Regions from separate parts of the Pseudomonas sp. TE21394 genome, predicted to be linked through region 1. Evidence: predicted binding sites of a transcription regulator. Region 1 holds the regulator's gene; each other region holds the start of a gene.
The links. The regulator FliA, encoded in region 1, starts transcription of late flagellar genes. The targets are predictions, from matches to a motif close to CTAAAGTTTNNNNNNNNNNNGCCGNTAA.
Positions count from the first base shown of each region.

Region 2: a site for FliA is predicted at 2,884-2,911, ahead of ACVWZT_RS14420 (flagellar protein MotY). Genes of this name have one in related genera too.
Region 3: a site for FliA is predicted at 2,711-2,738, ahead of motA (flagellar motor stator protein MotA). Genes of this name have one in related genera too.
Region 4: a site for FliA is predicted at 2,666-2,693, ahead of ACVWZT_RS00645 (methyl-accepting chemotaxis protein). Genes of this name have one in related genera too.

Region 1 is NZ_JBSRZR010000001.1:3,586,357-3,591,613, forward strand. Features, by position in the region: gene flhF (flagellar biosynthesis protein FlhF) at 1-850, shown strand, start outside; gene fleN (flagellar synthesis regulator FleN) at 935-1,777, shown strand; gene fliA (RNA polymerase sigma factor FliA) at 1,774-2,514, shown strand; gene ACVWZT_RS16480 (chemotaxis response regulator CheY) at 2,633-3,007, shown strand; gene ACVWZT_RS16485 (protein phosphatase CheZ) at 3,027-3,815, shown strand; gene ACVWZT_RS16490 (chemotaxis protein CheA) at 3,828-5,257, shown strand, end outside.
Region 2 is NZ_JBSRZR010000001.1:3,128,922-3,134,178, forward strand. Features, by position in the region: gene ACVWZT_RS14400 (bacterioferritin-associated ferredoxin) at 1-181, opposite strand, end outside; gene ACVWZT_RS14405 (peroxiredoxin) at 406-1,008, shown strand; gene rnt (ribonuclease T) at 1,100-1,774, opposite strand; gene pyrC (dihydroorotase) at 1,771-2,817, opposite strand; gene ACVWZT_RS14420 (flagellar protein MotY) at 2,948-3,901, shown strand; gene ACVWZT_RS14425 (argininosuccinate synthase) at 4,038-5,255, shown strand.
Region 3 is NZ_JBSRZR010000001.1:2,481,396-2,486,652, reverse strand. Features, by position in the region: gene rsgA (small ribosomal subunit biogenesis GTPase RsgA) at 1-618, shown strand, start outside; gene motB (flagellar motor protein MotB) at 778-1,791, opposite strand; gene motA (flagellar motor stator protein MotA) at 1,795-2,646, opposite strand; gene ACVWZT_RS11440 (HDOD domain-containing protein) at 2,777-4,312, shown strand; gene ACVWZT_RS11435 (rhodanese-like domain-containing protein) at 4,357-5,166, shown strand; gene asd (archaetidylserine decarboxylase) at 5,176-5,257, shown strand, end outside.
Region 4 is NZ_JBSRZR010000001.1:135,696-140,952, reverse strand. Features, by position in the region: gene ACVWZT_RS00655 (transcriptional regulator) at 1-46, shown strand, start outside; gene ACVWZT_RS00650 (pseudouridine synthase) at 98-982, shown strand; gene ACVWZT_RS00645 (methyl-accepting chemotaxis protein) at 1,071-2,636, opposite strand; partial or broken gene ACVWZT_RS00640 (CPBP family intramembrane glutamic endopeptidase) at 2,835-3,652, opposite strand; gene acnA (aconitate hydratase AcnA) at 3,684-5,257, opposite strand, start outside.

The DNA.
Region 1 (5,257 bases):
GCAAGGTAGCAAGCCACAGCAGGCCACCCTCTGGCGGCGCCTGCAGCGCATCGGCCTGTCCGGCCCGATCGCCCGCGAACTGCTGGACCTGACCGCTGGCATCGATGAGCCACGCCAGGCCTGGCGCATGCTGCTGGCGCACCTGGCGCGCATGATCGAAATCCCCGAGATCGAGCCGATCGAGGAGGGCGGGGTGATCGCCATGGTCGGCCCTGCCGGGATGGGCAAGACCACCACCCTGGCCAAGCTGGCCGCCCGTTACGTGCTCAAGTACGGCGCGCAGAACCTGGCGTTGGTGAGCATGGACAGCTTCCGCATCGGTGCCCAGGAGCAGCTCAAGACGCTGGGTCGCATCCTCAACGTGCCGGTGACTTACGTTGACCCGGGCCAGTCGCTGGCAGCAGCGCTGGAGCCGCTGCTGCGCAAGCGCGTGGTGCTGATCGATACCGCCGGCCTGCAGGCCAGCGACCCGGCCCTGCGCATGCAACTGGAAACCCTGGCCGGGCGCGGCATCGCCGCGAAGAACTACCTGGTCCTGGCCACCACCAGCCAGAAGCAGGTGCTGACCGCCGCCTACCACAGCTACAAGCGCTGTGGCCTGGCCGGCTGCATCCTGACCAAACTCGATGAAACGGCAAGCCTTGGTGACGTCTTGAGCCTTGCCATCAGTCATGAACTGCCAGTGGCCTACCTGACCGATGGGCCGCGCATTCCTGACGACCTGCACCTGCCGCGTGGGCACCAGTTGGTCACTCGCGCGGTCAATGTGCAGCAGCAGGACGAGCCCAGCGAAGAGGCCATGGCCGAAATGTTCGCTGATCTCTATCACAACCCACGACGAGCGGGTTGATGATGAAGCGTGTGCAAGGTAGCTATGCCAAGGGGTACGCAGAATTGCCCCACGTGTGGCCTGGGTCCCAGCGAGACAAGGTAAATAACAGACATGGGTAGCATGCATCCCGTACAGGTGATCGCCGTGACCGGTGGCAAAGGTGGCGTCGGCAAGACTAACGTTTCAGTGAACCTGTCCCTGGCGCTGGCCGAGCTTGGCCGCAGGGTCATGCTGCTTGACGCCGACCTGGGCCTGGCCAACGTCGACGTGCTGCTTGGCCTCACCCCCAAGCGGACCCTGGCCGATGTCATCGAAGGGCGCTGCGAGCTGCGTGACGTGATGCTGCAGGGCCCTGGCGGCGTGCGCATCGTGCCGGCGGCCTCGGGCACGCAGAGCATGGTGCACCTGGCGCCGGCCCAGCATGCCGGGCTGATCCAGGCGTTCAGCGAAATTGGCGACAACCTCGACGTGCTGGTCATCGACACCGCTGCCGGTATCGGTGACTCGGTAGTCAGCTTCGTCCGCGCCGCCCAGGAAGTGCTGCTGGTGGTCTGCGACGAACCCACATCCATCACCGATGCCTACGCCCTGATCAAGCTGCTCAACCGCGACTACGGCATGAACCGCTTCCGGGTGCTGGCAAACATGGCGCAGAGCCCGCAGGAAGGGCGCAACCTGTTCGCCAAGCTGACCAAGGTCACCGACCGCTTCCTCGATGTCGCCCTGCAGTACGTGGGCGCCGTGCCGTATGACGAATGCGTGCGCAAGGCCGTGCAGAAGCAGCGCGCCGTCTACGAGGCCTTCCCGCGCTCCAAGTGTGCCCTGGCATTCAAGGCGATTGCGCAGAAGGTTGACAGCTGGCCGCTGCCGGCCAACCCGCGTGGTCACCTGGAATTCTTTGTCGAGCGCCTGGTGCAGCCCACCAGCGCGGGACCTGTGTTATGAATGCGAGTGGTTTCAAGATGTACAGCCGAGCATCGAAAGACGCCCAGTACGAGCTGATCGAGCGCTATGCCCCGCTGGTCAAGCGTATCGCCTACCACCTGTTGGCGCGCTTGCCGGCCAACGTGCAGGTCGAGGACCTGATCCAGGCCGGCATGATCGGCCTGCTGGAAGTGGCCAACAAGTACGACGCCAGCAAGGGTGCCAGCTTCGAGACCTACGCCGGCATCCGTATTCGCGGGGCCATGCTCGACGAGGTGCGCAAGGGTGACTGGGCACCGCGTTCGGTGCACCGCAACACGCGCATGGTCAGTGACGCGATGCGTGCCGTGGAGGCCAGAACCGGGCGTGACGCTAAAGATCATGAAGTTGCTGCCGAACTCCAGTTGAGTCTCGATGATTACTACGGGATCTTGAACGACACCTTGGGCAGCCGCCTGTTCAGCTTTGACGACCTGTTGCAGGACGGCGAGCACGAAGGGCTGCATGAAGATGGCGCCAGCGGCCATGTCGAGCCTGCACGTGGCCTGGAGGACGAGCGCTTCCAGGCTGCCCTGACCGAGGCCATTGCCAACCTGCCGGAGCGTGAGCGCCTGGTGCTGGCGCTGTACTACGACGAAGAGCTGAACCTCAAGGAGATCGGTGAGGTGCTTGGGGTCAGCGAGTCGCGGGTCAGCCAGTTGCACAGCCAGTGTGCCGCGCGCCTGCGCAGCCGCCTTGGGGAATGGCGGGCGCGTTGAACCCGGTGTCGTTGCAGTCGTTTTCCACGTGCGTTTTCCATGTTGCACCGATTTGATTGAATGCGCGCTCGCAGCCGGGCGTGTTTGAGACTGCTTGGAGGTCTACTTGAACAAAGACATGAAAATCCTCATCGTTGACGACTTTTCGACGATGCGGCGGATCATCAAGAACCTGTTGCGTGATCTGGGCTTCACCAACACCGAAGAAGCCGATGACGGCACCACGGCGCTGCCGATGCTGGAAAACGGCCATTACGACTTCCTGGTGACCGACTGGAACATGCCCGGCATGTCCGGCATCGACCTGCTGCGTAAAGTCCGTGCCAGCGACAAACTGAAAGCCATGCCGGTACTGATGGTGACCGCCGAGGCCAAGCGCGACCAGATCATTGAAGCGGCCCAGGCCGGCGTCAATGGCTATGTGGTCAAGCCGTTCACCGCCCAGGTGCTCAAAGAGAAGATCGAGAAGATCTTCGAACGCGTCAACGGCTGAGTCACGTCAGGGGGGCGCCATGGATTCATCACAAACGTCTTTGGGCGAGTTCGAATCGACCCTGAAGAAGCATGCCCAGGAATTGGTCGCGAGCCTCGAGCACGGCCGTTTCGGCGAGGCGGTACAGCTGATCCACGAACTGAACCAGACCCGCGACCGTGGCCTGTACCAGGAAGTCGGCAAGCTTACCCGCGAGTTGCACAGCGCCATCGTCAGTTTCCAGATCGACCCCACCATGCCGCAGGCCGAGGAGGTGTCGCAGATAACCGACGCCACCGAGCGCCTGTCCTACGTGGTCAGGCTTACCGAAGGCGCGGCCAACCGCACCATGGACCTGGTCGAGGAAAGCACGCCTGTGCTCAACGACCTGGCCAGCGAGGCCACAGCCCTGAGTAGTGACTGGCAACGCTTCATGCGTCGCGAGGTCGCTGCGCCGGAGTTCCGTGACCTGGTGAAACGCGTTGACAGTTTTTTGACGCACAGCGCGGAAGGTAACCGCAAGGTCGCCGGCCACCTCAACGACATTCTGCTGGCCCAGGACTATCAGGACCTGACCGGCCAGGTGATCAAGCGTGTCACCGCGCTGGTGACCGAGGTGGAAAGCAACCTGCTGAAACTGGTGCTGATGGCCAGCCAGGTCGACCGCTTTGCCGGCATCCAGCATGACCACGATCAACTGCGCGCAGAAAAAGATCGAGAAAAACATCCGACTCGGGGTGAAGGTCCGCAGATTCATGCCGATAAGCGTGAAGACGTCGTGTCCGGTCAGGACGATGTCGATGATCTGCTGTCCAGCCTGGGTTTTTAAGGAGCACCTTTGATGAGCTTCGGCGCCGATGAAGAAATCCTCCAGGATTTCCTGGTAGAAGCCGGCGAAATTCTTGAGCAACTGTCCGAGCAACTGGTCGAGCTGGAAAGCCGACCCGACGATGCCGACCTGCTCAATGCGATCTTTCGCGGTTTCCACACTGTAAAAGGGGGCGCCGGCTTCCTCCAGCTGAACGAGCTGGTGGAGTGCTGCCATATCGCCGAGAACGTCTTCGACATCCTGCGCAAGGGTGAGCGCCGGGTCGATGCGGAACTGATGGACGTGGTGCTCGAGGCACTGGATACGGTCAACAGCATGTTTGGCCAGGTGCGCGAGCGCAGCGAAGTGACCCCGGCCACCCCCGAGTTGCTGGCGGCTTTGTCGCGTCTGGCCGAGCCGGGCGCTGCGCAAGAAGCCCAAGCGCCTGCTGCGGCGACGCCGGAGCCGGTGGTCGAGGCTGCCGCCGCGGAGCAGGACATCACCGACAGCGAGTTCGAGCAGTTGCTCGATTCGCTCGATGCGGTCAAGGCCCAGGCAGCGGCCGACGAGCAGCTGCACGGCGAGACCGTCAGCGCTGAAGGTGACGAAATCACCGATGCCGAGTTCGAATCGTTGCTCGACCAGTTGCACGGCAAAGGCCAGTTCAGTGCCGAACTTGCCGCGCCAGCGGTCGCCAGCGCGCCGGAAGCGGCCAGCGACGAAATTACCGACGCCGAATTCGAATCGCTGCTCGACCAGCTGCATGGCAAGGGCACGTTCCAGGCCGACGCCTTGCCGGCGGCCAAGGCCCCTGCGCCTGCCGCTGCCGAGCCCGCTGCCGGTAGCGACGAAATCAGCGAGCACGAGTTCGAGGCGCTGCTGGACCAGTTGCACGGCAAGGGCAAGTTCAGCGGCGAGGTGGCCGCTGCCGAAGCCCCTGCCGCAGCCAAGGTGCAGGCGCCGGTTGCGCCCAAGGCTGACAGCCAGCCGGTGGCCAAGCCTGCTGCAGCTGCCGCACCTGCGCCCGCCAGCAAGCCTGCCGCGGCGCCACGCGCTGCGGCCCCGGCTGCCGACAAGCACGCTGCCAGCGAAGCGGAAACCACTGTGCGGGTCGACACCGCGCGCCTGGACGAGATCATGAACATGGTCGGCGAACTGGTGCTGGTGCGTAACCGCCTGGTGCGCCTGGGCCTGAACAGCGGCGACGAGGCCATGTCCAAGGCCGTGTCCAACCTCGACGTGGTCACCGCCGACCTGCAGACCGCGGTGATGAAAACCCGCATGCAGCCGATCAAGAAAGTCTTCGGCCGCTTCCCGCGCCTGGTGCGTGACCTGGCCCGGCAGCTGAAGAAAGAGATCAACCTGGAGCTGGTCGGGGAGGATACCGACCTCGACAAGAACCTGGTCGAAGCCCTGGCCGACCCGCTGGTGCACTTGGTGCGCAACGCGGTCGACCATGGCGT
Region 2 (5,257 bases), 460 kb from region 1:
CCTGGCTGACCTGAAGCTCGGTGAGGGTTTCGCGCACCACCTGCTTTGCCACGCAGGCGCATTTGCCACATTGGCTGGCGACATTGGTCGCGGCTCGCACTTCCTTGTAACTGCAGCATCCTTCGTAGATCGCATCGCGGATCTGTCCGTCGGTAACGCCGACACAAAGACACACATACATAGAGGCTGACCATCGTTGCTGGGCTCGATGGGGTGGAGCTTAATGCTAATGAGAATGCTTGTCAAAGGAGTTTCTGGAACGCCTGCGCTTGAGCGACCGGCGGTTACTTCGTCGTTGGAGTCGGCCTGTCACCAGAAGCCGTGTATGATGGTTGGCCTTTGTTGGATGTCGGGCAGGCCCGTCTGGCCCCGGCAAACGTTTTTCACCCTCATCAGGAGATTACAATGAGCGTACTCGTTGGTAAGAAAGCCCCCGATTTCACCGTGCCGGCTGTGCTGGGCAATGGCGAAATCGTCGACAGCTTCAACCTGGCTTCGGCCATCAAGGGCAAGTACGGCCTGGTGTTCTTCTACCCGCTGGACTTCACCTTCGTCTGCCCGTCCGAGCTGATCGCCCTGGACAACCGCATCCCTGATTTCCAGGCGCGCAACGTCGAAGTGATCGGTGTGTCGATCGACTCGCACTTCACTCACAACGCCTGGCGTAACACCCCGGTCAACAACGGCGGTATCGGCCAGGTCAAGTACACCCTGGCTGCCGACATGACCCACGAAATCTGCAAAGCCTATGATGTCGAGTCCGAAGGCGGCGTGGCCTTCCGTGGCGCCTTCCTGATCGACACCAACGGTGTTGTCCGTTCGCAGATCGTCAACGACCTGCCACTGGGCCGTAACATGGACGAGCTGCTGCGTCTGGTCGACGCCCTGCAGTTCCACGAGGAGCACGGCGAAGTCTGCCCTGCCAACTGGAAGAAAGGCGACAAGGGCATGAGCGCTTCGCCAGAAGGCGTTGCTGCTTACCTGAGCGAGAACGCTGGCAAGCTGTAATTGCCGCGCGCATGAAAAACCGGCCCTTTGGTGGCCGGTTTTTTTTGCCGTGCTGTGCCGGACTCTTCGCGGGGTTCCCGCGATTACGGGCTCAATCGTTGAAGTCGCGCCAGCCGCCCATCTCTTTCCAGCGGTTGACGATGCCGCAGAACAACTCAGCGGTCTTCTCTGTATCGTAACGCGCCGAGTGCGCCTCACGCCCGTCGAAGTCGATGTCGGCGCTCTGGCAGGCCCGCGCCAGTACGGTCTGGCCATAGGCCAGGCCTGCCAGGGTAGCGGTGTCGAAGCTGGAGAACGGGTGGAACGGGTTGCGCTTGAGGTCGTTGCGCATCACCGCTGCATTGAGAAAGCCAAGGTCGAAGCTGCTGTTGTGGCCGACCAGGATTGCCCGCTTGCAGCCATTGGCCTTGAGCGCCTTGCGGACGCCGCGGAAGATGTCGGTCAGCGCGCTTTCTTCACTCACCGCCATGCGCAGCGGGTGATCCAGCTTGATCCCGGTGAACTCCAGTGCGGCTGGCTCGATGTTGGCGCCTTCGAACGGTTCCACCCGGTGGAAGTAGGTGTGCTCGGGGAACAGGAAGCCCTTTTCGTCCATGCCGATGGTGACTGCGGCAATTTCCAGCAGGGCGTCGGTAGCGCTGTTGAAGCCACCGGTCTCCACATCCACCACTACCGGCAGGTAGCCGCGGAAGCGCTCGGCCATCGGGTGACGCGACCCGCTGCTGCCCTGGGTATCGAGTTCGTCTTCGTACAGGTCTTCGCTCACGCGTTCTCCTCCAGCAGGCGCCAGCGCAGTTTTTCGCCGGCGCGCAGCGGGACTACGGTTTGCTCGCCAAACGGCAGGCTGTCCGGGGCAGTCCATTCTTCGCGAACCAGGGTGATGGTGTCGGTGTTCGCCGGCAGGCCGTAGAAAGCCGGGCCGTGCAGGCTGGCAAAGCCTTCCAGCTTGTCCAGCGCGTTACGCTGTTCGAACGCTTCGGCGTACATCTCGATGGCCGCGTAGGCGGTGTAGCATCCGGCGCAACCGCAGGCAGCTTCCTTGGCATGGCGGGCATGCGGGGCCGAGTCGGTACCCAGGAAGAACTTCGGGTTGCCGCTGGTGGCAGCGTCCAGCAACGCCACCTGGTGGGTGTTGCGCTTTAGGATCGGCAGGCAGTAGAAGTGCGGGCGAATGCCGCCGACCAGCATGTGGTTGCGGTTGTACAGCAAGTGTTGCGCGGTGATGGTCGCGCCGACGTTGGCCGGGGCCTCGGTGACGAACTGGGCGGCATCGCTGGTGGTGATGTGCTCGAATACTACCTTCAGCGTCGGGAAGCGTTCGACCACACGGCGCATGTGTTCGTCGATGAAGCGCTTCTCGCGGTCGAACACGTCGATCTCGCTGCGGGTCACTTCGCCGTGCACGAGCAGAGGCATGCCGACTTCCGCCAGCGCCTCGATGGCCGGGAAGATATTATCGATGCTGGTCACGCCCGAGTCGGAGTTGGTGGTAGCGCCGGCCGGGTACAGCTTGGCGGCGTACACGAAGCCGCTGGCCTTGGCCATGCGGATGTCCTCAGGGCTGGTGCGGTCGGTAAGGTACAGCACCATCAGCGGTTCGAAGCGGCTGCCGGCCGGCCGGGCGGCCAGGATGCGCTCACGGTAGGCGCCGGCTTCGACGGCATTGCGAACCGGTGGAACCAGGTTGGGCATGATGATGGCACGGGCGAAGGTACGCGCCACGTCGCCAACGGTATGGGGCAGGACGGCACCATCGCGCAGATGGATGTGCCAGTCGTCGGGACGCAGGAGGGTCAGGCGATCGGACATTGGGGATTCCAGGCGGGTCGAACTCAAGCCCCAATGCTACCGGAAATCCCTGGGTGGAGCACGGCTATCAAGTTTTCCGGCTGGCGTCCGATAGCCTGCAGGTAAGCCGTCAGAATTTGTGGAGCCGCCCGTGCGCCAGCGTTACCTAGCCCTATTGACCCTGTTCGCCAGTCTGCCGGCTGGTGCGCTGACCTTCCAGACGCGCATGGAAAATATCGCCTGGAAGGTCGAGGGTGACCAGTTCGAGTGTCGGCTGGTGCAGCCGATCGACGGCTTTGGCACTGGTGAGTTCGTGCGCCGAGCGGGCGAACAGCCGGTGTTCCAGCTGCGTTCGGACAGCAACGCGCTGGGCGCCGGCACCGCTACCTTGCTGGCAGCCGCTGCACCGTGGCAACCCGGGCGCAGCGACATCAACCTGGGCAGCGTGCGCATGGCCCGCACTGGCGTGTTGTTCAGCTCGTCGCAGGGCCAGGCCAGCCGGCTGATCAATGGTCTGCTCGACGGCCGCAGCACCGTGGTGCGCAACTATGCCGGCGAGGCGGGCAGGCCGATGGAAGTGCGAGTGTTGCCGGTCAGCTTTGCCAAGGCCTACAGCGACTACCAGGCCTGTGCCGGCAAGCTGCTGCCAATGAACTATGACCAGGTGCGCCAGACCCAGGTCGGCTTCCCTGGCGGCGGTTTTGAACTGGATCAATCGGCCAAGGCACGGCTGGATGTGATCCTCGACTACATGAAGGCCGACCCGACAGTGAACCATGTCGAGCTCAACGGCCATTCTGACAACAGCGGCAACCGCCTGACCAACCGTGACATGTCGCGCCGCCGCGCACTGGCGGTGGCTGATTACCTCAAGGCCAATGGCGTGCCGGAAGAGCAGATCAGTGTGCGCTTCCATGGCGAGCGTTATCCGTTGGCAAAAAACAACAGCGCGGCGAACCGGGCGCGTAACCGTCGCGTGAACATTGAACTGGATCGGGTCGCGGTGGTCGAGAAACCGGTGGAAAAGCCGGCTGAGCCGACACCGCAAGCCGTGGCTCCGGCCCCGGCACCAACCAGCCCGGCGGCGGGCACAAAGGCTCCCTGACATTTCCTGTCGCATATGCCGTCGCCCTTCCGACAGTTCCTGTCGCTTTGTCGTCAGAAGCTGTCGCCCCACTGTAAATTTACTCGCAAGGTCGTTAGAATCGACGCTTTTCCGTACAACCCCGTGGAGTGATGGCATGGCGGACGTAAAAAAGGTCGTACTGGCGTATTCCGGCGGCCTTGATACTTCGGTGATTCTCAAGTGGCTGCAGGATACCTACAACTGCGAAGTGGTGACCTTCACCGCAGACCTGGGGCAGGGTGAAGAGGTCGAGCCGGCCCGCGCCAAGGCCCAGGCAATGGGCGTCAAAGAGATCTACATCGACGACCTGCGCGAAGAGTTCGTGCGTGATTTCGTGTTCCCGATGTTCCGCGCCAACACCGTCTACGAAGGCGAGTACCTGCTGGGTACCTCCATCGCCCGCCCGCTGATCGCCAAGCGCCTGATTGAAATTGCCAATGAAACCGGCGCTGACGCCATCTCCCACGGCGCAACCGGCAAAGGCAACGACCAGGTACGTTTCGAGCTGGGCGCCTACGCCCTGAAACCAGGCGTCAAGGTCATCGCCCCATGGCGCGAGTGGGACCTGCTGTCCCGCGAGAAGCTGATGGACTATGCCGAGAAGCACGGTATCCCGATCGAACGCCACGGCAAGAAGAAGTCGCCGTACTCGATGGACGCCAACCTGCTGCACATCTCCTACGAAGGCGGGGTCCTGGAAGATACCTGGACCGAGCACGAGGAAGACATGTGGCGCTGGAGCGTTTCGCCAGAGAACGCCCCGGACCAGGCGACCTACATCGAGCTTACCTACCGCAACGGTGACATCGTTGCCATCGATGGCGTCGAGAAAACCCCGGCCACCGTGCTGGCCGACCTGAACCGCATCGGTGGTGCCAACGGCATCGGCCGCCTGGACATCGTCGAGAACCGTTACGTCGGCATGAAGTCGCGTGGTTGCTACGAGACCCCTGGCGGCACCATCATGCTCAAGGCCCACCGTGCCATCGAGTCGATCACCCTGGATCGCGAAGTCGCTCACCTGAAGGATGAGCTGATGCCGAAGTATGCCAGCCTGATCTATACCGGTTACTGGTGGAGCCCGGAGCGCCTGATGCTGCAGCAGATGATCGACGCCTCGCAGGTCAACGTGAACGGCGTGGTGCGCCTGAAGCTGTACAAGGGCAACGTCACAGTGGTTGGCCGCAAGTCGGACGATTCGCTGTTCGACGCCAACATCGCCACCTTCGAGGAAGATGGCGGCGCTTACAACCAGGCGGACGCTGCCGGCTTCATCAAACTCAACGCACTGCGTATGCGCATTGCCGCCAACAAGGGCCGTTCGCTGCTCTGATT
Region 3 (5,257 bases), 1.1 Mb from region 1:
CCGCACCCCAACCTGATCGACCGTTACCTGGTCGCGGCGGAACACGCCGGCATTCGCCCACTGCTGCTGCTGAACAAGGCCGACCTGATCGATGACCAGAACGGCCCGGGCCTGCATGCACTGCTTGAGGTGTACCGCGAGCTGGGCTACCCGCTGCTGGAAGTATCGGCACACCACGGTGACGGCATGCAACGCCTGCAGCAGATGCTCGATGGCCACATCAGCGTGTTCGTCGGCCAGTCGGGGGTGGGCAAGTCGTCGCTGGTCAACAGCCTGCTGCCGGATGCCGGCACCCGCGTCGGCGACCTGTCGGAATGGTCTGGCCAGGGCACCCACACCACCACCACTGCGCGGCTGTACCACTTCCCTAATGGCGGTGACCTGATCGACTCGCCGGGCATCCGCGAATTCGGCCTTGGCCACGTCAGCCGCAGCGATGTGGAGGATGGCTTCATCGAGTTCCGCGACCTGTTCGGCACCTGCCGCTTCCGCGATTGCAAGCATGATCGCGAACCGGGCTGTGCGCTGCTCAAGGCGCTGGATGAGGGGCGCATCAAGCCGCAGCGCATGAGCAGCTACCGCTCGATCATCGCCAGCCTGCCGGAAGACGCCTACTGACCTGCCCGCTCCCGCAGGTACTACACAAGGCTCAAGGGCCACGCCAATCCTGTGGGAGCAGGCACCGCGGTGCTTGGCACGGGCTTCGCCCGTGTTCGCGGGCAAGCCCGCTCCCACAGGTTCCGCGCTTGCTTCAGCTACAGCGCGATCCTGTAGGGTTTACTGCTCCTTGGTCTCATCCATCTTCAACGTCCCCTCTTCGAAGATGTTCAGCTTCTGGCGCAGTTCACGCGGCTGCATGGGGGCCTGCTCGGTCCCCCCTGGCACAGCCGGTGCCGCAGCGGCCGGGCGTGTAGGCTCGGCAGCCGGTGCTTCTGGCGCGCCCTGCTCACCCTCGATGTTGCGCTGGGCCTTCTTGGTCAGCACGATGATGTCGATGCGGCGGTTGACCGGGTTGAACGGGTTGTTGCGGTCGAACAGCGACGACGAGGCATACCCCACCACGCGCGCCACCTGGCCATCCGGATAGCCACCGGCCACCAGCGCACGACGCGCGGCGTTGGCGCGGTTGGCCGACAGCTCCCAGTTGCCGAACTCACCGCTGCCCGCATACGGCTTGGCATCGGTGTGGCCACTGATGCTGATCTTGTTCGGCACCGCCTTGATGGTGTCAGCCATGGCCAGCAGGATGTCTTCGAAGTAAGGCTGCAGGCGCGCACTGCCGATGTCGAACATGGGCCGGTTCTCCGCATCCATGATCTGGATGCGCAGGCCGTCCTGGGTGATCTCGAACAGGATCTGGTCCTTGAACTTCTGCAGTTGCGGGTTTTCCTCAACCTTGTTCTGCAGCTCTTGCAGCAACAGCTCCAGACGCTCGCGCTCGACCTGCTCGGCCATCGTTTCCACCTGATCCTTGTCCAGCTGGATGCTGGTATCAGGCGTCGGCTCCGACTTGGCCTCGGGGTTGATGGTCTTTTCCGGGGCCAGCTGCGGTGAGCCACCGAGGTCGATGATGTACGGCGTACCGCTTTCCGAGAAGCCGATCGGGTCCTTGAAGTAGCCGGCAATGGCGATCTTCTGCTCCGGCGTGGCCGTGGACAACAACCACAGCACCAGGAAGAACGCCATCATCGCCGTGGCGAAGTCGGCGAAGGCAATTTTCCACGCGCCGCCGTGATGGCCGCCGCCATAGCGCTTGACGCGCTTGACGATGATGGGCTGATTGTTCTCCATGACTCAGCGACCGCGAACCGCTTGTTCCAGTTCGGCAAAGCTCGGGCGGTGCTTGGGGTACAGCACCTTGCGCCCGAATTCCACCGCCAGCGAAGGCGGCATGCCCGAGGCCGAGGCCACCAGCGAAGCCTTGATCGATTCGTAGAGGTTCAGCTCTTCCTTGGCATCGTGCTCCAGGCACTTGGCCAGCGGACCAAAGAAGCCATAGGCCGCCAGAATACCGAAGAAGGTACCTACCAGCGCCGCCCCCACATGGAGGCCGATGGAGGCCTGGTCACCATCGCCGAGCGAAGCCATGGTCACCACGATACCCAGTACCGCCGCAACGATACCGAAACCTGGCATGCCGTCGGCGATGCCGTTCACCGCATGGGACGGGTGCTCCAGCTCTTCCTTCATGCTCAACAGCTCCATGTCGAACAGACCTTCGAGCTCGTGCGGCGCCATGTTGCCGGTGGACATGATGCGCAGGTAGTCGCAGATGAATGCGGTCATGCGCTCGTCGGCCAGCACTGTCGGGTACTTGGCGAAAATCGGGCTGGCTGCGGCATCCTCGATGTCGGCCTCGATGGCCATCATGCCCTCACGACGGCTCTTGTTGAGGATTTCGTACACCAGGCCCAGTACTTCCAGGTAGAAGGCATGACTGAAGCGCGAGCCGAACATCTTCATCGACTTCTTGATGACGTGCATGGTCATGTAGCCAGGGTTGGCCTGCAGGAACGCACCAAAGGCCGCACCGCCAATGATCAGTACTTCGAACGGCTGGATCAGCGCCGCGATCTTGCCGTGAGAGAGTACGTATCCGCCGAGCACGCTCGCGAATACGACGATGATGCCGATAATTTTAGCCATAGGTTCAAAGCACTTGCTGTCGTGGTCAGGGGAAGAGACGGGAGCCTGAAAACTCTTCTTCTACTTATCGGCAGAACTGCGCCAGACTATAGCCACTCATTGCGAAAAGCCAGTTCGGACTGATGTCAAAATGACAATTGAAACCAAGGTGCCCGCTCAGGCCCCACGTACGCTAGAGGCCTGGGTAAAGCTGCTCGAGGGTGTTCGCATCCCGGTGCCGAAGCACAGCTACGACCGGGTCATGACCGCGATCCACGATAGCCGCCGCTCGCTGCGCGATATCGCCGAACTGATGCAGGATAGCCCGGCGCTGGTGCTGTCGGTGATGCGCGAAGCCAATCACCCCACCAATGCCAGCCTGGCCGAGCCGGCCGAGAGCCTGGAAGTCGCCATCAACCGCCTGGGCCTGGAGCGCAGCGAACAACTGCTCAAGCGTCTGCCTGCGCTGCCTGCGGAAGAGATCCCGCCGGTACTGTGCCAATTCCAGCTGATCAGCCAGCACGCCTCGCAGCAGGCCAGCGGCCTGTTCGCCAGCCGCCTGGCACGGCTATGGCAGGAAATTCACTGGGGCAGCCTGCTGTTCCTGGCACCACTGTGGCCGCTGGCGCTGGCCTACCCCAAGCTGCTCGACACCTGGGAACTGCGGGTTATCCACAAGGGCGAAGACGCCGCCCATGTCGAGGAACAGCTGTTTGGCGTGCGCATCATGACGCTGTGCCAGACCATGGCAGAGTACTGGCGCCTGCCACAGTGGGTGACCCAGGGTTATCGCCTGCTGCTGGAAGAACGCGAACAACTGGCCCAGGTGCTCAACATCGCCCGCGATCCGGACCTGCTCAGCCAGCAACATCGCCTGGACGCCGAGCCCGGCCTGCGTCGCTGGTTCAACCAGCCGGCCAATACCGTGCTTTTGGCCAACAACCTGGCCCTGGCGGCGCAGGTGGGCTGGGACAACCCGCACCTGCTGCGCTGGCAACTGTTGACCGCGCTGTACCTGCAGACCTCGCTGGAAGACGTGCAGCAGCAGGTGCACCAACAGGCAGCAGCCAGTGCCCGCCGCCATGCCCAGCACGCCCTGTTCCATCCGGCCGAAGCGCTGATCTGGCCTTGGCACCAGCGCCGCCCGCATCCGGACATGCTGACCTCGCCACCGCCCGGCAACGACGACCTGACGCGCTGGCGCAAGCTGTGCCAACACCTGCTGGCCCAACCCAGCCCGTTCACCAACGGCGTGCACCTGGCCACCCAGGTCCTTGAAGCCCTGTTGGCCTGCGGCATGCAGCGCGTCCTGCTGCTGAGCCTGGACAAGGCCAGCGATCAACTGCGTGTGCAGCAGTTCGCCGGCCTGCCCAAGGAGGTCGGGGCGCTTACCCTGCAGGTATCGCAGAACAAATTGCTGCAGAAGCTGCTGGCCCAGGCCGGCCAGTTACGCATTACCCCGCAGAACCACAGCCAGTTCTCGGCGCTGCTGCCGGCCCCACTGCAGGCCTTGTTCAGCAGCGAGCACGTGCTGCTGCGCTCGCTGGCGGTGAACGACCAGGTGTTGATGCTGATGGTGGCTGACCAAGGCAGCCGACCGCTGGCAGATGTCAGCGTGCAGGCTTTCGCCAAGACCGCACAATGCACCGAGCGGGCGCTGTCGGTGTTTGCCAACCGCAAGGCCTGAGCCTTGCGCTACAATCTCCCCCTCTTTGCAACTGGAGACCGTGGATGACTGACTTTTCCGGCCTGCCCCTGGTAATAGAAGCTGCAGACTTGCTGCCGCGCCTCGGTTCGCCACAGCTGATCCTGGTCGACCTGAGCAATAGCAACCGCTATACCAGCGGGCACATCCCCGGTGCACGCTTCGTCGAAGGCAAGCGCACCCAGCTCGGCCAGCCCCCTGCGCCCGGCTTGCTGCCAACCCAGGGCGAGCTGGAAAAACTGTTCAGCGAGCTTGGCCACCGCGACGATGCGGTGTATGTGGTATACGACGATGAAGGTGGCGGCTGGGCCGGGCGTTTCATCTGGCTGCTCGATGTGATCGGCCACAAGCGCTATCACTACCTGAACGGCGGCATACAGGCCTGGCCGGCCGACAAACTCTCCACCGAAGTGCCCGCCAGCGCTAACACCCCCGTGCAACTGCGCATCGACACGGCGCCCACAGCCACCCGCGAGTACCTGCAAAGCCGCCTGGGCGCGGAAGACCTGGTCATCTGGGATGCCCGTGGCCCGCAGGAATTCCGCGGCGAGAAAGTGCTGGCAGCCAGGGGCGGCCACATTCCCGGTGCCATCAATTTCGAGTGGACTGCCGGCATGGACCTCAACGACCACCTGCGCATCCGCCCGGACATCGCCCAAGTCCTGCAGAACCTGGGTATCACCCCCGACAAGGAAGTGATCACCCATTGCCAATCCCATCGCCGCTCCGGTTTCACCTACCTGGTGGCCAAGGCCCTCGGCTACCCACGCGTCAAGGCCTACGCCGGCTCGTGGAGCGAATGGGGCAACCACCCGGACACGCCTGTAGAAGTCTAAGGAACCTGCATGAAATCCCGTTTGTTCATCATCAGCCAGTACCTGCTGCCGCACCATCTGCTGTCGCGCCTGGCAGGCTGCATCGCCGAAT
Region 4 (5,257 bases), 3.5 Mb from region 1:
GCGTTGGCTGAAGGAACGCAGCGAAGCGATGGCCAAGGCTGGTTGAGGGTGCAAGCTTGGGGGATAATGCGCGGCCGTGAATGTTTCGAGCCCCGCCATGACCACGCCGTTCGACCCCGCCCGCCAGCAAGCCAGCACAGTGTGCCTGCCACCCGGTAATTGGGCGACGGTACTCGACTGCCTGTGTGACCATTTCAAGGCTATCGACCGGGATCAATGGCTTGATCGCTTTGCCCGGGGCCGGGTGCTGGATGCCGAGGGGCGAGCTATCTCGGCTGAGCTGCCGTACAAGCGGGGCATGCGTTTGCACTACTTCCGTGAAGTGCCGAATGAGCGGCCGATTCCGGCGCAGGAGGCGGTGCTGCACGTTGATGATCACCTGGTGGTGGCGGACAAGCCGCATTTCCTGCCGGTGACGCCGACCGGGGAATATGTCGAGCAGACCTTGCTGCGCCGCCTGATTCACCGCCTCGGCAACCCGCACTTGGTACCGTTGCACCGTATCGACCGGCATACGGCCGGGCTGGTGCTGTTTTCCGCCAATCCTCAGAGTCGCAGTGCCTACCAGCGGCTCTTCCCTGAGCGGCGTATCGAAAAGCGCTACCAGGCCATTGCCGCAGCCATGCCGCAACACGATTTTCCGCTGGTGCACAAAAGCCGCCTGGTGCATGGCGAGCCGTTTTTCCGCATGCACGAAGTGGAAGGGGAGGCTAACAGCGAAACCTGGGCCGAAGTGCTGGAGAAGCATGGCGACCTGTGGCGCTATGGGTTGTCGCCGGTCACCGGCAAGACCCACCAGTTGCGTGTGCACATGGCGGCATTGGGTGCGGGTATCAGCAATGACCCGTTCTACCCGCTGTTGCTCAACGAACAGGATGACTATCAGCGGCCGTTGAAACTGCTGGCGCAGAGCTTGCGTTTCGAGGACCCACTGAGCGGGGAAGAACGCTATTTCGAGAGCCGTTTGCACCTGGATTGGTGACCTGGAGGATTCAGGTACAGCGCCAACTTGTAGTCAGCGCAGTTCCCAAGGTAGCTACTCTGTTCACGGGCAAGCTTTTCTGAGGGGCTTAGCGGTTGAAGCGCTCCACCAGTGAGTACTGGGTACCCGCGGTACTGGTCAGCTCTTCGCTGAGCAGCGCCGAGTGCTGGGCCTGTTCGGCGGTCTGGTCGGCCAGCTCGGCAATGGTGCTGATGTTGCGGCTGATCTCGTCGGCTACCGCGGTCTGCTCTTCTGTCGCGGCGGCGATCTGGGTTGCCATGTCGGTGATGTTGGCCACCGCTTCGCTGATCCCGACCAGTGCCTCGTCGGCCTGCATCACGCGTTCGACGCCTTCCTGCGCCTGGCGGTGGCCGGTTTCCATGGTCAGTACGGCATTGCTGGCAGTCTGTTGCAGCTTGGCGATAAGCCCGTGAATCTGCCCGGTGGACTCGGCGGTGCGCTGTGCCAGCTGGCGCACTTCATCGGCCACCACGGCAAAGCCACGGCCCATTTCACCTGCACGCGCCGCTTCGATGGCTGCGTTCAATGCCAACAGGTTGGTCTGATCGGCGATGCCCTTGATCACATCGACCACGCCACCAATCTCGTCACTGTCCTTGGCCAACTGGGTGACTGTCTGGCCAGTTTCGCCTACCGCAGCCGACAGGCGCTCGATGGCTTCGCGGGTTTCCCCGGCGATCTGCCTGCCCTGGCTGGTCAGGCGGTTGGCTTCCTGGGTGGCATCGGCGGTGCGCTGCACGTGGTTGGCCACTTCCTGGGTGGTGGCGGCCATCTGATTGACTGCGGCGGCGACTTGCTCGGTTTCCACACGCTGACGTTCCAGCCCCGAAGAACTCCTGTGCGCCAGGGCGTCGGACTGGCGCGCCTGTTCGCTGAGGTGTTCGGCGCTGTCCTGCAGACGGGTCAGGCAGGTTTTCATGCGTGCGTCCTGGCTCAGCATGGCCATTTCCAGGCGTGCCTGTACCCCGCGGCTGTCAGTGTACATCTGTGCGATCAGCGGGTCGGAGGTGGTCTGTTCGGCCAGGCGCAGCAGGCGCTTGAGGCCGCGCTGCTGCCAGCCCAGACCGAGCAGGCCCAGGGGTACGGAAAGCCCGGCGGCCAGGGCGAAGCCCCAGGAATGGCCGAGCCAGTTGCCGATCAGGAAGCCCACCTGGCTGATCAGGATGAACGGCAGCCAGTCCTGCAGCACCGGTAGCCACTTGTCGCGGCGTGGTACTGGCGGCTTGCCCTGGTTGATCCGTTGGTAGAGCGCCTCGGCGCGACGAATCTGTTCGGCAGTGGGTTTGACCCGCACCGATTCGAAGCCAACCACCTGGTTGTTGTCGAAGATCGGCGTGACGTAGGCGTTGACCCAATAGTGGTCACCGGACTTGCAGCGGTTCTTGACGATACCCATCCACGGCTGGCCCTGCTTGAGGGTCTGCCACATGTGCGCGAACACGGCTGGCGGCACGTCCGGGTGGCGTACCAGGTTGTGTGGCGCACCGGTCAGTTCTTCGCGGGTGAAACCACTTATCTCGATGAAAGCATCGTTGCAGTAAGTGATCACCCCTTTGGCATTGGTGGTAGAGATCAACCGCTGCTGGGCAGGGAAAGTCCTTTCTCTCTGGGTAATCGGCTGGTTGTTACGCATGGGTTGATAGTCCGCAGGGCTTTCCAAAGCTATCGGCAAGGCCCTGGTTTTATTGAGTGAATATTTGCAAGGCTTGATCTGTGGCAATAGGCCATTATTCAGTCTGGGTTAGTCGCCGGGCATGTTCAGGCTTGTTTGCGTCATTATTGCGTTTTTACTGCGGATTAATGACGTAGAAGTCAGATGATGACCGATTAGCTAGCCAAGAGCCAGCATCGGGTAGCTGAACAGCGTGAAATGCATCAGGTTCAGGCCGAAGTGGCAAAGCACGGCTGCCGCCACGCCGCCCCAGCGGTATGCCAGGCCGTAGCCCAGACCAGCGAGGGTGGCCAGGTATACCCATTGCCAGCCAGCCCCCAGGTGGGCCAGGCCGAACAGCATGGCGGCGGCGAACAACGCCAGCCCCTGATGGCGCAGCATGCGCTGTAGGCTGCCTTGCAGATAACCGCGAAACAGCAGCTCTTCGGTCAGGCTGACCAACAACAGGTTGTTCAGCAACCACAGCCAGGCCTGTTCGGGCCATTTCGGCGCCCATGCAACCATGCCCAAGGCCCAGGCGCCGCCCAGGCAGGCAAGCAGGGTCAGGGGCAGCACGTACAGCAGGCTGGCCTGCAGGCCCTGGCCGCGCCAGATGATCAGCCAAGGGCAGGCCAACAGCAGCCAGGCGCCGATCAGCGGTTTGTCCAGGTTCAGGTACAAGGTGAAGGGCTGGGCGCCGGAGCTGAGGATGGCGCTGTCGATGACCTTGGCTGCGTTAAACCGGGCAGCCAGTGCAGCGCCAGGGCGATAGCCAACAGGATGAACAGTACATGGCCCAGGGCTCGTAGCCAGCGCTGCGGGCGACCAGCAAGCAGGGCGCAGACAAGCAGGGCGAGGAAGGTGGGCAGGGTGGCGATGCCAAGGTTGCCGAGGTTCAGGGCCAGCGTGTAACCGAGGGCCAGAAACAGGAGAACGATCAGGTGGAGGCGAGGCACGAGTGGTCCTTCTCGGGTAGATGGAAACGGGCCGCTACCCATCGCCTGCGGGAGCGGCCCAAGCATACCCGATTCAGCCGGCGATCAGCTGACGCAACACATAATGCAGGATTCCCCCTGCCTTGAAGTACTCCACCTCGTTCAAAGTGTCGATGCGGCAAAGCACTTCGATCTGCTCCTGCTGCCCATCCTCGCGGATGATGCGCAGGGGCAGGTTCATGCCTGGGTGGAGTTCCGCGCCGGTCAGGCCCAGGACATCGATCTGCTCCTTGCCGGTCAGCCCCAGTTGCTTGCGGTTGTGCCCGGCCTTGAACTGCAGCGGCAGCACCCCCATGCCCACCAGATTGGAACGGTGAATGCGTTCGAAGCTTTCTGCGAGCACCGCCTTGACGCCCAGCAGGTTGGTGCCCTTGGCCGCCCAGTCGCGGCTTGAACCGGTGCCGTACTCCTGCCCGGCAATCACTACCAGCGGAGTGCCGGCTTGCTGGTAGCGCATGGCGGCGTCGTAGATCGGCAATTTCTCGCCAGTGGGCACGTGCAGGGTGATGCCACCTTCTTCGCCCGGCAGCATCTCGTTGCGGATACGGATGTTGGCGAAGGTGCCCCGCATCATCACTTCATGGTTGCCACGCCGCGAGCCGTAGGAGTTGAAATCGCGTGGTTCCACGCCCTGTTCACGCAGGTAGCGCCCGGCCGGGCTGTCGGCCTTGATATTGCCGGCCGGGGAAATGTGGTCGGTGGTCACCGAGTCGCCCAGCAGCGCCAGTATTCTTGCGTTCCGGATATCCGTGAGCTGCGGTGGTGGCCCGCCGATGCCATCGAAGAAGGGGGGATGCTGGATGTAGGTGGAGTCAGCCTGCCACGCGTAGGTGGCTGCCTGAGGTACTTCGATGGCCTGCCACTGCGCATCGCCAGCGAACACTTCGGCGTATTCCTTGTGGAACATCGCCGTATCGACCTTGGCCACGGCCGCGGCGATTTCCTGCTGGCTGGGCCAGATGTCGCGCAAGTACACCGGCTGGCCGTCGTTGCCGGTCCCCAGCGGGTCGCTGGTCAGGTCCAGGCGCACGGTGCCGGCCAGGGCATAGGCCACCACCAGCGGCGGCGAGGCCAGCCAGTTGGTCTTCACCAGCGGGTGCACGCGGCCTTCGAAGTTGCGGTTCCCCGACAATACCGAGGCTACGGTGAGGTCGGCGCTGCCAATGGCCTTTTCGATCGCGTCATCCAGCGGGCCAGAGTTGCCGATGCAGGTGGTGCAACCATAGCCGACCAGGTCGAACCCCAGTTGGTCGAGGTAGGTGTCGAGCCGGGCGGCCTTGAAGTAGTCGGTGACTACCTTGGAACCCGGCGCCAGCGAACTCTTGACCCAAGGTTGGCGCTGCAGGCCTTTCTCCAGGGCCTTTTTCGCCACCAGCCCGGCGGCCATCATCACGCTGGGGTTGGAGGTGTTGGTGCAGGAGGTGATCGCAGCGATCACCACCGCGCCATCGCGCAGGGTATGGGTCTGGCCTTGATGGCTGTAGTCGATTTCTCCGGCCTGGTCGGCGTTGCCCACCGCCACGCCGCCGCCACCTTCGCTTTCCAGACGGCCGACTTCCTTGGCAAGGGGTTTGGGCTGCAGTTCGATAAAGTGGTCGAAGGCCTGGC